Regions from separate parts of the Thiocapsa sp. C2-2m genome, predicted to be linked through region 2. Evidence: predicted binding sites of a transcription regulator. Region 2 holds the regulator's gene; the other holds the start of a gene.
What was found. The regulator sigma-54, encoded in region 2, starts transcription at its own class of promoters, with help from an activator protein. The targets are predictions, from matches to a motif close to TGGCANGNTNCNTGCTT.
Positions count from the first base shown of each region.

Region 1: a site for sigma-54 is predicted at 3,547-3,563, ahead of nifV (homocitrate synthase). Genes of this name have one in related genera too.

Region 1 covers NZ_JBBWVD010000047.1:11,460-18,792, forward strand. The annotation lists gene AADX97_RS25355 (hypothetical protein) at 1-131, opposite strand, end outside; gene AADX97_RS25360 (ferritin family protein) at 238-780, opposite strand; gene AADX97_RS25365 (2-oxoacid:ferredoxin oxidoreductase subunit beta) at 777-1,613, opposite strand; gene AADX97_RS25370 (2-oxoacid:acceptor oxidoreductase subunit alpha) at 1,615-3,369, opposite strand; gene nifV (homocitrate synthase) at 3,596-4,744, shown strand; gene AADX97_RS25380 (hypothetical protein) at 4,764-5,306, shown strand; gene nifW (nitrogenase-stabilizing/protective protein NifW) at 5,584-5,928, shown strand; gene AADX97_RS25390 (nitrogen fixation protein NifZ) at 5,912-6,403, shown strand; gene nifM (nitrogen fixation protein NifM) at 6,400-7,281, shown strand.
Region 2 covers NZ_JBBWVD010000012.1:53,057-60,389, reverse strand. The annotation lists gene lptC (LPS export ABC transporter periplasmic protein LptC) at 1-254, shown strand, start outside; gene lptA (lipopolysaccharide transport periplasmic protein LptA) at 251-772, shown strand; gene lptB (LPS export ABC transporter ATP-binding protein) at 861-1,613, shown strand; gene AADX97_RS11120 (RNA polymerase factor sigma-54) at 1,795-3,279, shown strand; gene hpf (ribosome hibernation-promoting factor, HPF/YfiA family) at 3,310-3,645, shown strand; gene AADX97_RS11110 (PTS sugar transporter subunit IIA) at 3,959-4,408, shown strand; gene hprK (HPr(Ser) kinase/phosphatase) at 4,431-5,393, shown strand; gene rapZ (RNase adapter RapZ) at 5,450-6,319, shown strand; gene AADX97_RS11095 (PTS sugar transporter subunit IIA) at 6,316-6,723, shown strand; gene AADX97_RS11090 (HPr family phosphocarrier protein) at 6,720-6,989, shown strand; gene ptsP (phosphoenolpyruvate--protein phosphotransferase) at 6,986-7,333, shown strand, end outside.

The DNA of each region.
Region 1 (7,333 bases), on a different contig from region 2:
CGGATCCCCGGCGGGACCCCGCCGATCCAGTCGCCCGGGTGGTAGTTGCCAAGGATGCAATCGAAGCGCTTGGTCTGGATTTCCAGATCCCGGCCATCCAGCTCGATATGGAGCGAATCGAACATGCCCATCGTTCTTCCTCCTCCCGGAGTCACGCCGGGTGACGATCAATGCGGAGCGAGGCGCTCGGCGCGCTCGGCCAAAGGACGGGGTCGTCGCAGTTCCGAGGGTCGGACTTCAGCCCTGCTGATTCGGCGGATCCAGATCTTCGGGCATCCGGGTCGGAGCCAAACGCTCACGCTCGACCCAGGCAGAGACCAGCTCGACGTGCTCGTTCTCTTCGGCGGCCATCTCGGCGGCCAGCACGCGGACCTGCGGCTGAGGTGAATCGGCGGCGACAAAGGCGTAGAAGTCCCGACCGCGGATCTCGTTGTACAGGGCCAGCTCGAAGGCTTGAAGCGGGGTCATCAGATAGGTGACATCGAAGTCGTCGCAATCGACCTCGGGGCTGCCGGGGCAGGCCCATTTGAAGGCCCAGGGGGCAATCTCGGGGAGCCGGATGCCCTCGGCGCGGGCGGTCACCTCGGAGGCATGGGCGGCGCTCATGTCGGCGAGGAGTCGGAAGACGGCGGCGACCGTGTGGTTGTGGTGCAGGGTCATGGTCTCGGCGAGCTGGCGGTAACGCTCGGCCGATTCGTGCTCGAGCTCGAGCGCATGCACCAGGAACTCGGCGACGGACTCGATACGCTGCGTTGATGGCGGGCTCGATGGCGTGCTCATAGCGCAAACTCCCGTTCCAGATCCGCGGGGGTCGCGGTCGGCTGGTTGTGCGGTTGCCAGACCGGGAGCCGCCGGACATAGAGCAGGCCGAGCGCCATGCCGTCGTCGGCCTGGATAAAGCGGGCGGCCTCGACCGGATCGTCGGTCGGCGCCATGGCGCTCGGATGGACCAGGTGCTTCCACTCCTTCTGCTCCGGGCGGAAGGTCTGGCAGGGACTCAAGACCTGCAGAAAGGCGAATCCTGGATGCTCGATCGCTTCCACCAGCAGCTTGGTCAGACCGTTGGGGTCACCCGCGAAGCCGCGGGCGATGAAGCTCGCGCCGGCCGCGAGCGCAATCGCCGCGGGCAGGAAGGGCCGCATGCCGGTGCCGTGCGGCGTGAGCTTGCTCTTGGCCCAATCCGGCTGGGTGGTCGGGGAGGCCTGACCCTTGGTCATGCCGTAGACCTCGTTGTCCATGACGATGTAGGTCAGGTCCATGTTGCGCCGACAGGCGTGCAGGAAGTGGTTGCCCCCGATCGAGAAGCCATCACCGTCGCCGCCGGCCACGATCACCGTCAGGTCCGGCCGGGCCGCCTTGAGCCCGGAGGCGATCGGCAGCGCGCGGCCGTGAATGCCGTGGAAGCCGTAGGCATCGACATAGGCCGGCAGTCGGGACGAGCAGCCGATGCCCGAGATCATGGCGACGCGCTCCTTGGCGAGCTTCAGATGTGCCAGGGCCTTGGTGACGGCGGAAAGCACCGCAAAGTGTCCGCAACCGGGACACCAGACGGGCGCGACGTCGGACTTGTAGTCTTTGGCTCGGAGGGTCGGGGCGATGCTTGCTGCGTCCATCTCAAATCTCCTCGCGCCCATCGCGATCGGTCAGCGCACGCATGATCTCGGCGGGGCGCAATGGCAAGGGGCCGGGTCGCGCATAGGACCGGGCGTGTCTCGGGAGCGCCTGCTGTGAATGGAGATAGGCGAAGCATTGTGCGGTCTGGTTTTGCTCCACGACCAGGATCGAACCGGCCGAGCCGATCGCCTCGAGCAACGCCTCGCGTTGCAGGGGCGCGAGCAGGCGCAGGGCGATCGCCCGTGTCGGGACACCGGACGCACGCAGACGCTCCGCGGCCTCGAAGACCGGCCCCGCAGAGGAACCCCAGGTCAGAAGCAGATGGTCGCCCTCGCCCCGGATCTCGGCCCAACCCGGTCCATAGTCGAAGCCGGTCAGCTTGCGCAGACGCTTGGCGAGCTGCTCGGCATGGTCGATCGCACGGCTCGAGGGCGCGCCGCCCGGGCCGTGCTCCAGGCCCTCGGCCGTATACATGCCGCCCGGCAGTCCGGGTAAGGCCATCGGCGAGACACCGTCCGACATCGGCCGATAACGCCGGTGATCGGGGTCGGCGTCCTGTGCGATCAGGCGATGCAGGTGCGCCCTCTCCCCTGCCCCGAACGCCCGCTCGCCCGGCGGGTCGATGATCGCGCGCGACTGGCCCAGCATCTGATCCGAGAGCACGATCGCGACCGTCTGCAGGTGCTCGGCCAGACCGACCGCCCATTCGACCGTGTCGATGCAATCGCGGATACCCAGGGCCGCCAGGACCAGATGCGGGGCGTCGCCGTGCAGGCCGTAGAGTGCAATGTTGAGGTCGGACTGCTCGGACTTGGTCGGGATGCCCGTCGAAGGACCGCCGCGCTGGACGTTGACGACCACCACCGGGGTCTCGCTCGCCACGGCCAGACCCAAGCCTTCGACCATCAGGCTGAGGCCTGGGCCGGAGGTTGCCGTGAGCGAGGGCACGCCGCCGAAGGAGCTGCCGATGATCATGTTGATCGAGGCCAGCTCGTCCTCGGCCTGGAGCAAGGAGCCGCCGAGCAGCTCCAAGCGGGGTGCGAGCCATTCCAGCACCTCGCTGGCCGGCGTGATGGGATAGGCGGCGACGAATCGCACCCCGCCGCGAACGGCGCCCAGCCCGGCGGCCTCGTTGCCGCTGATGTTCCAGCGCGCGACGGGCGGCGCGAACGCCGACGGCGGCACACTCGCCGTGTCGGCCGCCGCGTAACCCGAGCGGATGCAATCGAGCGACGGGGTCAGCACCCGGCCGCCCTTGCCGCCGAGCGTCGTCCGCGCGCCTGCTTCGAGTGCGTCCAGCGGCAGCCCGAGCATGGCACCGACCATGCCGAGCGCGACCATGTTCACGCGGCCTTCGGCTTGCGCATCGGCGAGCGCCTTCCAGGGCAGGCTGCGCACCTGCGCGCCCGAGCGGACGAGGATCTCGGGGATCGGCCCGGCCTGCCCGTCCGTAAGGATGAGACTGGCACGATCGAGCGGCAGCTCGTCGGCAAAGCGGGCGACGTTCTCCCAGTCCAGACCGACGAGCAAATCGAAGCGATCGCCCATGCACTCGATCGGCTGCGGCCCGAAGCGCAGCATGGCCGCGGACTCGCCGCCGCGAATCTGCGGACCGGCCGAGCGGCCGAGCAGACCGTAACAGCCGGCGCGCCCGACGGCGGCGAGCAGGATGAGCCCTGCCGTGACCGCCCCGCTGCCGCCTGAACCCGTGATGGCGAGGGTGGCGCCCCCGGCGAGGGTCGATCGTTCGGTCATCCGCACTCCGCTCGTTGAAATCGCACGGACTATTGGAACCGCAAAGACACGACGGGCGCAAAGGTTTTCGAGCACCGTTGTCTGTGCGACACAGCCACCTTGGTCAGGTATGTCGGAAACCCTCCAACACCGCGATTGATCACGCTCAAGTTACTGATCCAATGAATAAAAGTTACATGGCATGTTGCCTGCTTAAGGAATCTGCAACAACTTCGAGGAGCCGGGCATGGAACCGCAACAGGTCACAATCAACGACACCACCCTACGCGACGGCGAGCAATCCGCCGGCGTTGCCTTCTCGATCGATGAAAAACTCGCGATCGCGCGTGGTCTCGACGCGCTCGGCGTGCCCGAGCTCGAGGTCGGCATCCCGGCGATGGGCGAAGAGGAGCGCGAGTCGATCCGTGCCGTCGCCGCGCTCGGTCTCTCGGCACGTCTGATGGTTTGGACGCGGATGCGCCCCACGGACATCGCGCAATGCCGTGACCTGGGCGTCGACATGGTGGATCTGTCCATCCCGGTCTCCGACCAGCAGATCACCCACAAGCTCGGACGCGACCGCGCCTGGGTCATTGCGCAAATTCGACACCAGGTCGGGGTCGCACTGGACATGGGGCTTGAGGTCTGCGTCGGCGCCGAGGATGCCTCGCGCGCCGATCCGGAGCTGCTCTGGCTCGCTGCGGAGGCCGCTCAAGATGCCGGCGCCCGACGCTTCCGCTTTGCCGACACGGTCGGCCTGATGGATCCCTTCGCGGTCTACGAGCGCATGCGCGACCTGCGCGCCATCCTGGACATCGAGATCGAGATGCACGCCCACGACGACCTCGGGCTGGCGACCGCCAATACCCTGGCGGCGGTCCGCGGTGGCGCGACGCACCTCAATACCACCGTCCACGGACTCGGCGAGCGAGCCGGCAACGCCGCACTGGAAGAGGTGGTGATGGGGCTCAAGCACATCCACGGCATCGACAGCGGGATCGATCTACACACCTTTGCGGAGCTTTCCGGCCTGGTCGCACGGGCCTCCGGCAAGCCGGTCGCCTGGCACAAGAGCCTGGTCGGCGGCGGCGCCTTTACCCACGAGTCCGGGATCCATGTCGATGGTCTGTTGAAGGATCCAATGAACTATCAGGGCATCGATCCGGCCGACGTCGGGCGCCGGCATCACCTGGTGCTCGGTAAACATTCCGGGCGACACGCGATTCGCCAAGCCTACGCCGACCTGCTGTGCTGCGATCTGGATCTCGATGAGGTCGACCGGCTTCTTCCCTTGGTCCGGCGCTTCGCGACCCACAGCAAGCGACCGCCCGAAGCGCCGGAGCTGATCGGCTTCCTCGCCGAGATCGGCAATCCCCGGGCCGTCCGGGTCCAATAAGATCGGAAGGAGACGCGCGATGGACCTCTTGGATTTCGACGGCGAGCCCATGTACTTCGACGAGCCTGTCTCGCCGGAGGTGGAGCGGCTCCTCGACGAGGCGGCCGAGGGTTACGGCGACGACACCGCCGAGGATCGCCTGCTGCTCGCCTATTTTCTCCAGCCCGAGCACCTGACGGTCTTGGTCGCGCTCTATCGCTACTTCTACTACCGACACAGATATCGCGAGGCACTGATCACGGCCGATCGTGCGATCGCGCTCACCGCGGCCCGCCTCGACCTGCCGACCGACTGGAATGACTTGCGCGAGGCCGATCTCGGGCAGTCCGTCCTCATCTCGATGAGCCTGACTCGATTCCTGCTGTTGGCGCTGAAGGGCTCGGGATACCTCCTGTTTCGCCTTGGCGATGCCGCGGGCGCACTGAAACGCTTTGAGAAGATCGCCGAGGTCGACACCAGCGATCGGCTCGGCATTGGCGAGCTGCATGCAATGGCACGTTCCGCGGTAACCCGATCCGCACTCGAGGACGCGGGAGGGAATGTGCGGTACTTCAAGGGCTAAACCGCGTCCCGTGCGCCCGGGGATGTCGCGCTTAAAGGCACCGCCGGGTGCAACCCAACAGGCTCGTGTTGGACGCGGTTTAGGACGAATTCCGGAAACCGAAATGCGAATGGAATCTTGCGTAAATCGCCTAGGAGTCCGGAATTCTTTAGAGACTTAAACCGTGTCGACGCTATGCTCGTTGACGCGCGAAAGGCACAGGCCAAGCCTGAATCACCGTATATCACTCAAAACACGGTTTAACACTGCCACCAAGACTGTAATGAAGGAGATGATCATGACCGACAATGAATTCGATCTCGACCTCGAGGAGCTTTCCAGCGCCGAAGACTTTCTAACCTATTTCGAGATCGACTTCGATCCGTCCGTCGTCCATGTCAATCGCCTGCATATCCTTCAGCGCTTTCACGATTATCTGGAGCAGGTCGACGAGATGCCCGATTCGGGGATTGCCCGCCGGGCCCTGTATGCAGATCTCCTCGAGTCGGCCTATCGCGATTTCGTGGTCTCGGATGCCGCGACCGAGAAGGTCTTCCGCGTCTTTCGAATGAACGAGCCCAAAAGCGTGCGGGTCGCGCTCAGTGATCTGACCGAGCAGATGCCCAATGCGGCCCGGCTTTGAATATGGCGACGAGGTGCGCGTCGTACGCAACGTGCGCAACGACGGCACCTTTCCGGGGCGCCCGACCGGAACCCTCTTGATCCGACGCGGCAGCACCGGTTTCGTCCGCGACATCGGGACCTTTCTCCAAGACCAGATCATCTACTCGGTGCATTTCCTGGAACACGACCTGGTCGTGGGCTGCCGCGAGGAGGAGCTTCAAGCCGCCGCGGCACCCTGGACGCCGAGCCGCTTCGAGGCACGCGAGAAGGTCGCCAGCCGCGTGCCGCTCGGCATTCAGGGCAAGGTCTTGGTCGAGGCCGGCGAGATCGGCGAGGTGATGCGTGTGCTGCGAGATCATCCGGCCGGAGTCGTCTACGAGGTTCATTTCGCGGATAGGCCAACGCTGCAGGTGCCCGAATCTGCGTTGATGGAGTCCGCCCGCACCGAGGGAGTTATAACTGAAACGCCCGAGCGGGAGGCCGAAGCGCAGTGACCACGACATCCCTTCGTCAACCTCCGGTCGCGCAGGTCGCGTCGATGAACGACGAGTATCGCTATCACCTGCTGCGCGCGGCGATCGAGCGGTTTCAATGCGATCTGGTCGGCTTGGATGCGCAGCGGATGGCCGAGCTCGAAAGCCAGGCACACCGAACCTTTGCGCTTGAAAGCCTAGTGCTTTCCTCGTGCGAGGCGCTGGATGCAGTGGTGCCCGAACAGCGGATCGAGGACGCACTGCAGGAGCTGCGGGGCCGTTATCCCGACACCGACGCCTTCGAGGAGGACATGGCGCGCAACGGTCTAGGCGAGGACGTCATGCGCCGCGCACTCCAACGCGAGCTGACCTTCGACGCCGTCATGCAGCGGGTTGGCAGCTATGCCGAGCCGATTACGGAGATCGAGGAGCGGCTCTTCTACGAGCTGCATCGCGAACGTTTCCAGACCCCGGAGCGCCGAGCTGCGCGCCACATCCTCATTACCGTCAACGACGATTATCCGGAGAACGCGCGTGATGCGGTGCTCGCGCGGATCGAACGGATTGCGGCCGACCTGAAGGGCGATGTCGAGCGGTTCGGCGAGCTGGCCCGTCGGCATTCCGAGTGCCCTACGGCGACGGAGGATGGCAACCTCGGACTCGTGAGACCCGGCCAACTCTTCCCGCAGTTGGATAAATGCCTCTACAGGTTGCACGCGGGGGACGTGAGCGGACCCTTGGAGTCCGACCTCGGCTTTCATCTGCTGCTCTGCGAGCGAATCGAGCCGGCAAGATCGGTGGACTTCGAGCAGGCCCGGGCGAAGATTCGATCGGCACTCGAGCAGCGCCGGCGGCGCGAGGCTCAAAAGGATTGGATTGCGTCATTGCGGCAGCGTTAGCCGAGAGCAGCATTACTCCTCAAATCTTGTCTACCCTGCCTGCCTCGGGACA
Region 2 (7,333 bases):
TCCGTCTCGAGGGCGCCGTGGAGCTTGAGCGCAAGGGTGACGCGAGTCGGCCCGCCACCCGGATGGAGACCGAGCTGATGCGCATCTGGCACAAACAGGCCTTCGCCGAAACCGATCGACCGGTCCAAGTCAACAGCGCGTTGGATCGGCTGACCGCGACCGGGATGCGCCTCTGGTACGACGAGCCCGTGCGTGCCCAGTTCGACGGACGCGCACATATCTTTATCGCACCCGAGCAGATCGAGGAGCCATGAGCGACAGAGGATTCTACGACCGTCAGCGCCGGGGCTCCGCCCTGGCCGCGACCCTGGCCTGCGTCATCACCCTCGCGTGCGCCACGGCGGCGGCGCTCGAGGACGATGCGAGCCAACCCATCCTGATCGAAGCAGACGATGTCGAGGTCCTGGAGGCGGAGAACACCAGTATTTATGTCGGCAATGTCCAAGTCGACCAGGGGAGCATGCGGCTTCTCGGCGATCATGTGACCGTTTACCATCGCGACGACCGCCGCCCGCGCTTTATTATCGCACTCGGCGCGCCGGCCAGCTTCAAACAGCTCCTCGACAACGACGAGGGCGAGGTCCTGGCCTTCGCCAGGCGCATGGAATACGACGCCGACAAGGACGAGCTCACCCTCATCGAGGACGCCTTGCTGATTCAGGGAGCCGACCGCGTCGCGAGCGAGCGCATCGTCTATGATCGCGCCCGCGCCCATTTCCGTGCGGGGGGCGGCGGACGGGTCAAGATCACCATCACGCCGGAGGAGGAATGAAACTGAACCGCGCCGGAGGCAATCACCGGGGTCGATGCGGGAGCGCATTTCGGATGCCGCCAATAGCCTCGGAGCCAGCGCGGTTCAGATGAACGACCTTGTTTCGGGTAGCCGGTCCAGCACGTTGCGCGCGGAGCATCTGAAGAAGAGCTATCGCGGCCGTCAAGTTTTACGCGATGTGAGCGTCGGCGTGGACGCCGGCGAGGTCGTGGGCCTGCTCGGACCGAACGGGGCGGGCAAGACCACCTGCTTCTATCTAATCGTCGGCCTCATTCCCGCGGACGAGGGCCGTATCGCGCTGAGCGGGCAGGACATCACCCTAAAACCCATGCATGCGCGCGCACGCGCCGGCCTGAGCTATCTGGCACAGGAACCCTCGGTGTTTCGCAAGCTCAGCGCGCGCGACAACATCCTCGCCATCCTGGAGGCGCGCGGCGACCTTTCTCGGGCTGATCGCAACCTGCGCTGCGAGCGCCTGCTCGAAGAGCTCGGGATCGCCCATGTCGGCGGATCGCTCGCGCTCAGCCTCTCGGGCGGGGAGCGACGGCGCCTCGAGATCGCACGCGCGCTCGCGGTCGACCCCCTGGTGATGCTGCTCGACGAGCCCTTCGCCGGGGTCGACCCTATCGCCGTCGGCGACATCAAGGCCATTGTCTCGCATCTGCGCGATCGCGGGATCGGCGTGCTGATCACCGATCACAACGTGCGCGAGACGCTCGATATCTGTGATCGAGGCTACATCATCAGCTCGGGGTGCGTCATCGCGGCGGGCACCCCGGCGCAGCTTCTGGCCGATCAGCAGGTCCGCGATGTCTACCTTGGCGCGGATTTTTCCATGTAGGGGCGAGCCCGCATGCGCATCGGCACGTGCATCGGTTGGCTGCTCTTTCCGAGATGTTGGGTGTAAGATGGGATCCTGCCACGGCTGATGACGCCTTCACCGGACTGAAACGGCTAGAATCGAGCAGCATGGGCCATGGCGGCCACCTGATCGAACACCTCGAGAAGCGCATCCGCGATCCATGAAGCAATCCATCCAGCTTCGGCTCGGCCAGCACCTGACCATGACGCCTCAGTTGCAGCAGGCGATCCGTCTGTTGCAGCTCTCGACCCTGGAGCTTCAGAAGGAGATTCAGGAGGCGCTGGATACCAACCTGATGTTGGAGGAAGGCGACGACGCGGACCGCTTCAACGCCGGCGAGGAGCAGCAGACGGGCACGATCCAAAGCGAAGATATCGAAACACCGCGGGGTTCGGTCGAGCAAGCCGTCGACCGCGAGATTCACGCCGAATCCAACGAGATGCCCGAGGAGCTGCCGGTCGACACGCTCTGGACCGATGTCTTCGATTCCTACTTGCCGAGCACGTCGCACGGCTCGGACGACGGTTCGGATTACGATCCCTTTGCCCAGCAGAGCCGCCCTCAGACACTGCTCGACCACCTCGCGTGGCAGCTCAACCTCTGCAGGCTGAGCGAGCGCGACAACATGATCGCCCAAGCGGTCATCGATTCGATCGACGCCGACGGCTATCTGCGCATCGATGTCGACGAGCTGCTCCTGACCATCGACCATCCCGAGATCAGTGCAGAGGAAGTGGAGGCGGTCGTTCACCGCATTCAGTCCTTCGACCCGCCGGGCGTGGGTGCCCGCAACCTTGCGGAATGTCTGCTGATCCAACTGAGTCAGCTGCCCCCCCAAACGCCATGTCGGAGCGCTGCGACGGCGATCTGCCGCGACGGGTTCGAGTATCTGGCCAAGCGCGACGTCGCCTCCCTGGTGCGTCAGTTGAAGGAACCCGAGGAGACCGTTGCCGGTGCGCTGACGTTGATCCGTCGGCTCAATCCGCGCCCCGGAAGCCTGATCGCCGGCACGCCGGCCCAGTATGTCGTCCCGGATATCTTCGTGCGCAAACGCGAGGGCCGATGGTCGGTCGAGCTAAATCCCGAGTCGATGCCTAAACTCAGAGTGAACGCCGACTATGCGCGCCTGATCCGGCGCGCCGATCAAAGCGCGGACGGCGTCACCTTGAAGAGCCATTTGCAGGAGGCACGCTGGTTCATCAAGAGCCTGGCCAGCCGCAACGACACGGTGCTGCGCGTCGGCGCGAAGATCGTCGAGATGCAGCAGGAATTCTTCGAGCACGGGGACGAGGCGATGAAGCCGATGGTTCTGCGCGATGTCGCCGAGGCATTGGAGCTGCACGAGTCGACCGTATCTCGAGTAACCACACAGAAATTCATGCATACGCCGCGGGGGAGCTTCGAGTTCAAGTATTTCTTTTCCTCGCACGTCAACACCGCTTCCGGCGGGGAATGCTCGTCGACCGCGATTCGCGCCCTGATCCGCAAGCTGATCGCCGCCGAGTCCGCGAAAAAGCCCATGAGCGACAGCAAGATCGCACAGGAGCTTGCCGATCAGGGGATCAACGTCGCGCGGCGAACTGTCGCCAAGTACCGCGAGGCCATGGGGGTTCCACCCTCGAACGAGCGCAAGCGCCTGGATTAACAGGCCGTTTGAACCATAAGGAGTCAACAGATGCAGATCAACCTGACGGGTCATCACATCGACGTCACCGACGCGCTGAAAGGCTACGTCGACACGAAGTTCGAGCGCCTTGCGCGGCACTTCGACCACGTCATCAACGCTCATGTCGTTCTGAGCGTTGAAAAGCTTGCCCAAAAGGCGGAGGCCACTCTGCATATCAACGGCAACAAAGTCTTTGCCGACTCTGTCCACGAGGACATGTATGCCGCGATCGACGGACTGATCGACAAACTCGATCGCCAAGTGCTGCGCCACAAGGAGAAGAAGAGCGATCATCGCGGCGCGAACCCGAAGATCAGCGAGGGCGAAGAGCCCGATCGGATCTGACGTACCCGAGACCTCCGAGGGGCGCTCCTGCCCGTCGAAGGCATTTAACGAACGGGATCCGGCACGGGGTCGGCAGACGCAATCGACGGCCCCGACCGGAGCATCCGAGGACAGACCCAATACGCGCCGCTTTTTTGGCGTTCCGGTCGTGACGGCACAGTTCAAGAATTTGTTTCTAGCCACTAACCACTAAACACTAACCACGATATTCAGGATCCATGAGCAGACACCTTCGCCCGCCATCGCCGTGCGGACAGCGATCCAGAAGCCAGCCGAAGTGCCGCTTACCAGCGGCGCACGGGAGCCGATACCGATGCTCAGCCCCGCACTGATCAACGAGGCCCGGATCGGTCAAGGGCTTGAGATTGCCAGCAAGAAGCGCTTGCTCGAGACCCTTGCCGAGCTGCTTGCCAACGACCACCCACGCTTGAGCACGGAGACTGTCTTCGAGCGCCTTCTCGAGCGGGAACGGCTCGGAAGCACCGGTCTAGGCCACGGCGTCGCCCTACCGCACGCGCGGGTCAAAGATGTCTCGCACGTCATCGGCGCTTTCGTGCAAACCACGCGTGGGGTGGATTACGACGCGGCCGACGGCGAGCCGGTCGATCTCGCCTTCGCGCTCTTGGTTCCGGAGACCGCGACCGAGGAGCACCTCCAACTGCTCGCCTATCTGGCGGGTCGCTTCAGCGAGTCCGCAACGCGGTCACGACTGCGCGATGCCGACTCGCCCGCGGTCATTCTGGACCTTCTGAAGGCCACCTAGCGGTCGAGACGGGCCGCCAGCGATGATCGACAGCCTGCAATCCCTGATCGACCAGACCGGACCCCGGCTCAAGCTGCGCTGGATCACGCCGGAGCCGGCGACCGCGCGCCCGCTGCGCGGCGACGATCCGGGACGCTCCCGGCAGTCGTTGATCGGCTCCCTGAACTGCATCCACCCCAATCGCCTGCAGGTCATCGGACACGCCGAGATCCTCTACCTGGCGGATCTGGGCCGGACCGCCTTCGGCGAGACCGTGGACAAGCTCTTCTCGGATCATCCGGCCGCCGTCATCTTCTCCGACGGCATTGATCCGGAGTTTGCCTTCCGCGAGGCCGCCGAGCGGACACACACGCCGCTGCTCGGCTCCTCCCTGGGCGACGAGGAGCTGATCAATCATCTGCGTTATTTCCTTACCCATGCGCTCGCCGAGCGCCGCACGGTGCACGGCGTCTTCATCGAGGTCTTGGGCATGGGCGTCCTCCTAGTGGGCGATCCGGCCGTCGGCAAAAGCGAGCTGGCGCTCGATCTGATCGCGCGTGGCCATCGCCTCATCGCCGACGACGCGCCGCGTTTCGCACGCATTGCCCCGGAGACCCTGGAGGGCACCTGTCCCGAGGCGCTGCGTGATTTTCTCGAGGTCCGTGGCTTGGGGATTCTCAACATCCGCGCCATGTTCGGCGAGGGCGCCGTCGTGCGCAGCAAGACGCTGAATCTCATTATCGATCTCCAGCCGCTCGACCAACAGCAGCTCGAGTGCATCGATCGCCTCAGCGGCAGTCTCTCGGTCCGCACCATCCTCGGGGTCGCCGTCCCCAAGATCACGATGCCGGTCGCACCCGGTCGCAATCTGGCGATCCTGGTGGAGGCGGCCGTACGACACCAGATTTTACGCATTCGCGGATACGATGCCGGCGTCGACTTCGTCGACCGCCAGGCCCGTGCCATCAGCATCGATCGACCCGACCCGCCGAGATCACCGTCATGATGCAACCACCGGCAGAGGAGCAGGTGCTTGAACCGCCTCAGTCCGTCGGCAAGCCGATGAGGCTCGTCATCCTCAGCGGCCTCTCCGGCTCGGGCAAGAGCGTCGCACTCCATACCCTGGAAGACGTGGGTTTTTACTGCATCGACAACCTGCCGCTCTTCCTGCTGCAGGATCTGGCCCTCGGACTGCACGAGGGGCTCGACGACGCCTTCATGAAGACGGCGGTCGGCATCGACGCCCGCACCAGCCCGAGCAGCGGCCCGGAAGAGCTCCGACACCTTCCCGAGCTGGTTCGCTCGGCACGCGCGCGCGGCATCGGCTGCGATGTCCTCTTCCTCGACGCCCAGACCGAAACCCTGATCAAGCGCTTTAGCGAGACCCGTCGCAAGCACCCCTTGACCCGCGGCGACCGCTCGCTGCCGGAGGCGATCGCGCTCGAGCGCCAACTCCTCGAGCCGATTCGAAGCTGCGCGGACATTCGTATCGACACGACCCTGACCAATGTCCACGAGCTGCGCGATCTGGTGCGCAGCCGCTTGGTCGGCGGCGACTCGCCGAAGGTATCCATCCTGCTTCAGTCCTTCGGCTTCAAGCACGGGGTCCCGCACGATGTTGACTTCGTCTTCGACCTGCGCAGCCTGCCCAATCCACATTGGCAACCCGAGCTTCGGCGCTTGACCGGGCGCGATCGCCCCGTGATGGAATTTCTCGATTCCGCGGGAGCCTTTTGCCGAATGCGCGCCGACATCCAGGGGTTCTTCGATCGCTGGATCCCCAGCTTCGAGACGGACGGACGCAGCTATCTGACGATTGCGATCGGCTGCACGGGCGGGCAGCACCGCTCGGTCTATATGACCGAATCCCTGCGGCATCATTTCGAGTCCGACGGCCATCAGGTGATGGTGCGGCATCGGGATCTGCCTTGAGCGTCGGGCTCCTGATGATCACCCATCAGCCGTTCGGCGCGGACCTGCTGCGGGTCGCGACGGCGATTCTCGGCGGACGTCCGCCGGGGGTCGAGGCGATGGATGTCGTCAACGACGTGCCTTGCGAGATCCTGACGGCGCAAGCCGCCGAGTGCTTGGAGCGCTTGGACGCGGGCGAGGGCGTCCTGATCCTGACGGATCTCTACGGCTCGACACCGGCCAACGTCGCGGTATCGCTGCTCGCGATCCACGAGCGGTTGAGCGTCATCGCCGGCCTGAATCTACCCATGTTGTTGCGCGCTCTGACCTACGCCTCGCTCGACCTGGATGCCGTGGCCGAGAAGGCGCTGCAGGGCGGGCGCGACGGCGTCTTGCTCTGCCCCCGAAGAGACGACCGTGCATGATTCGCAAAGAGATTGAGATCCTCAATAAGCTCGGTCTGCATGCGCGCGCGGCGGCCAAGCTCGTGCAATGTGCCGGACGGTTCGTCAGCCATGTGGAGATCGAGCGGCGCGGTCAGAGCGTCAACGGTAAAAGCATCATGGGCGTGATGATGCTGGCCGCGAGTCAGGGCACCCGGATCAGGGTCGAGGCCACCGGCGAGGACGAGGATGCCGCCATGGCGGCGATCGAGGCGTTGATCGGCAATCGCTTCGGAGAGTCGGAATGACCACCGCCTTTCAGGGGATCGGCATCTCGACGAGCCGCTCGCTGGCACTCGGACCTGCCTTCGTGGACGGGCGCGGCGGCAGTACCGTCTTACAATCCTCGATCGAGGCCGACCAAGTCGCCGCCGAGATCGAGCGACTGGACCTGGCGGTCACGGCAGCGCGCCAGGCCCTGAAGGCCGTGCGCAACCAGATCCCGCGCCACACGCCGCTCAACATCGCCGAGTTCATCGACACGCACCTGCTGATGCTCGAAGACGCCGCCTTGGTCGATGAGGTGCGCCGCATCGTCGCCGAGCAGCTCTGCAATGCCGAGTGGGCGCTGCAACGGCAACGCGACACCCTG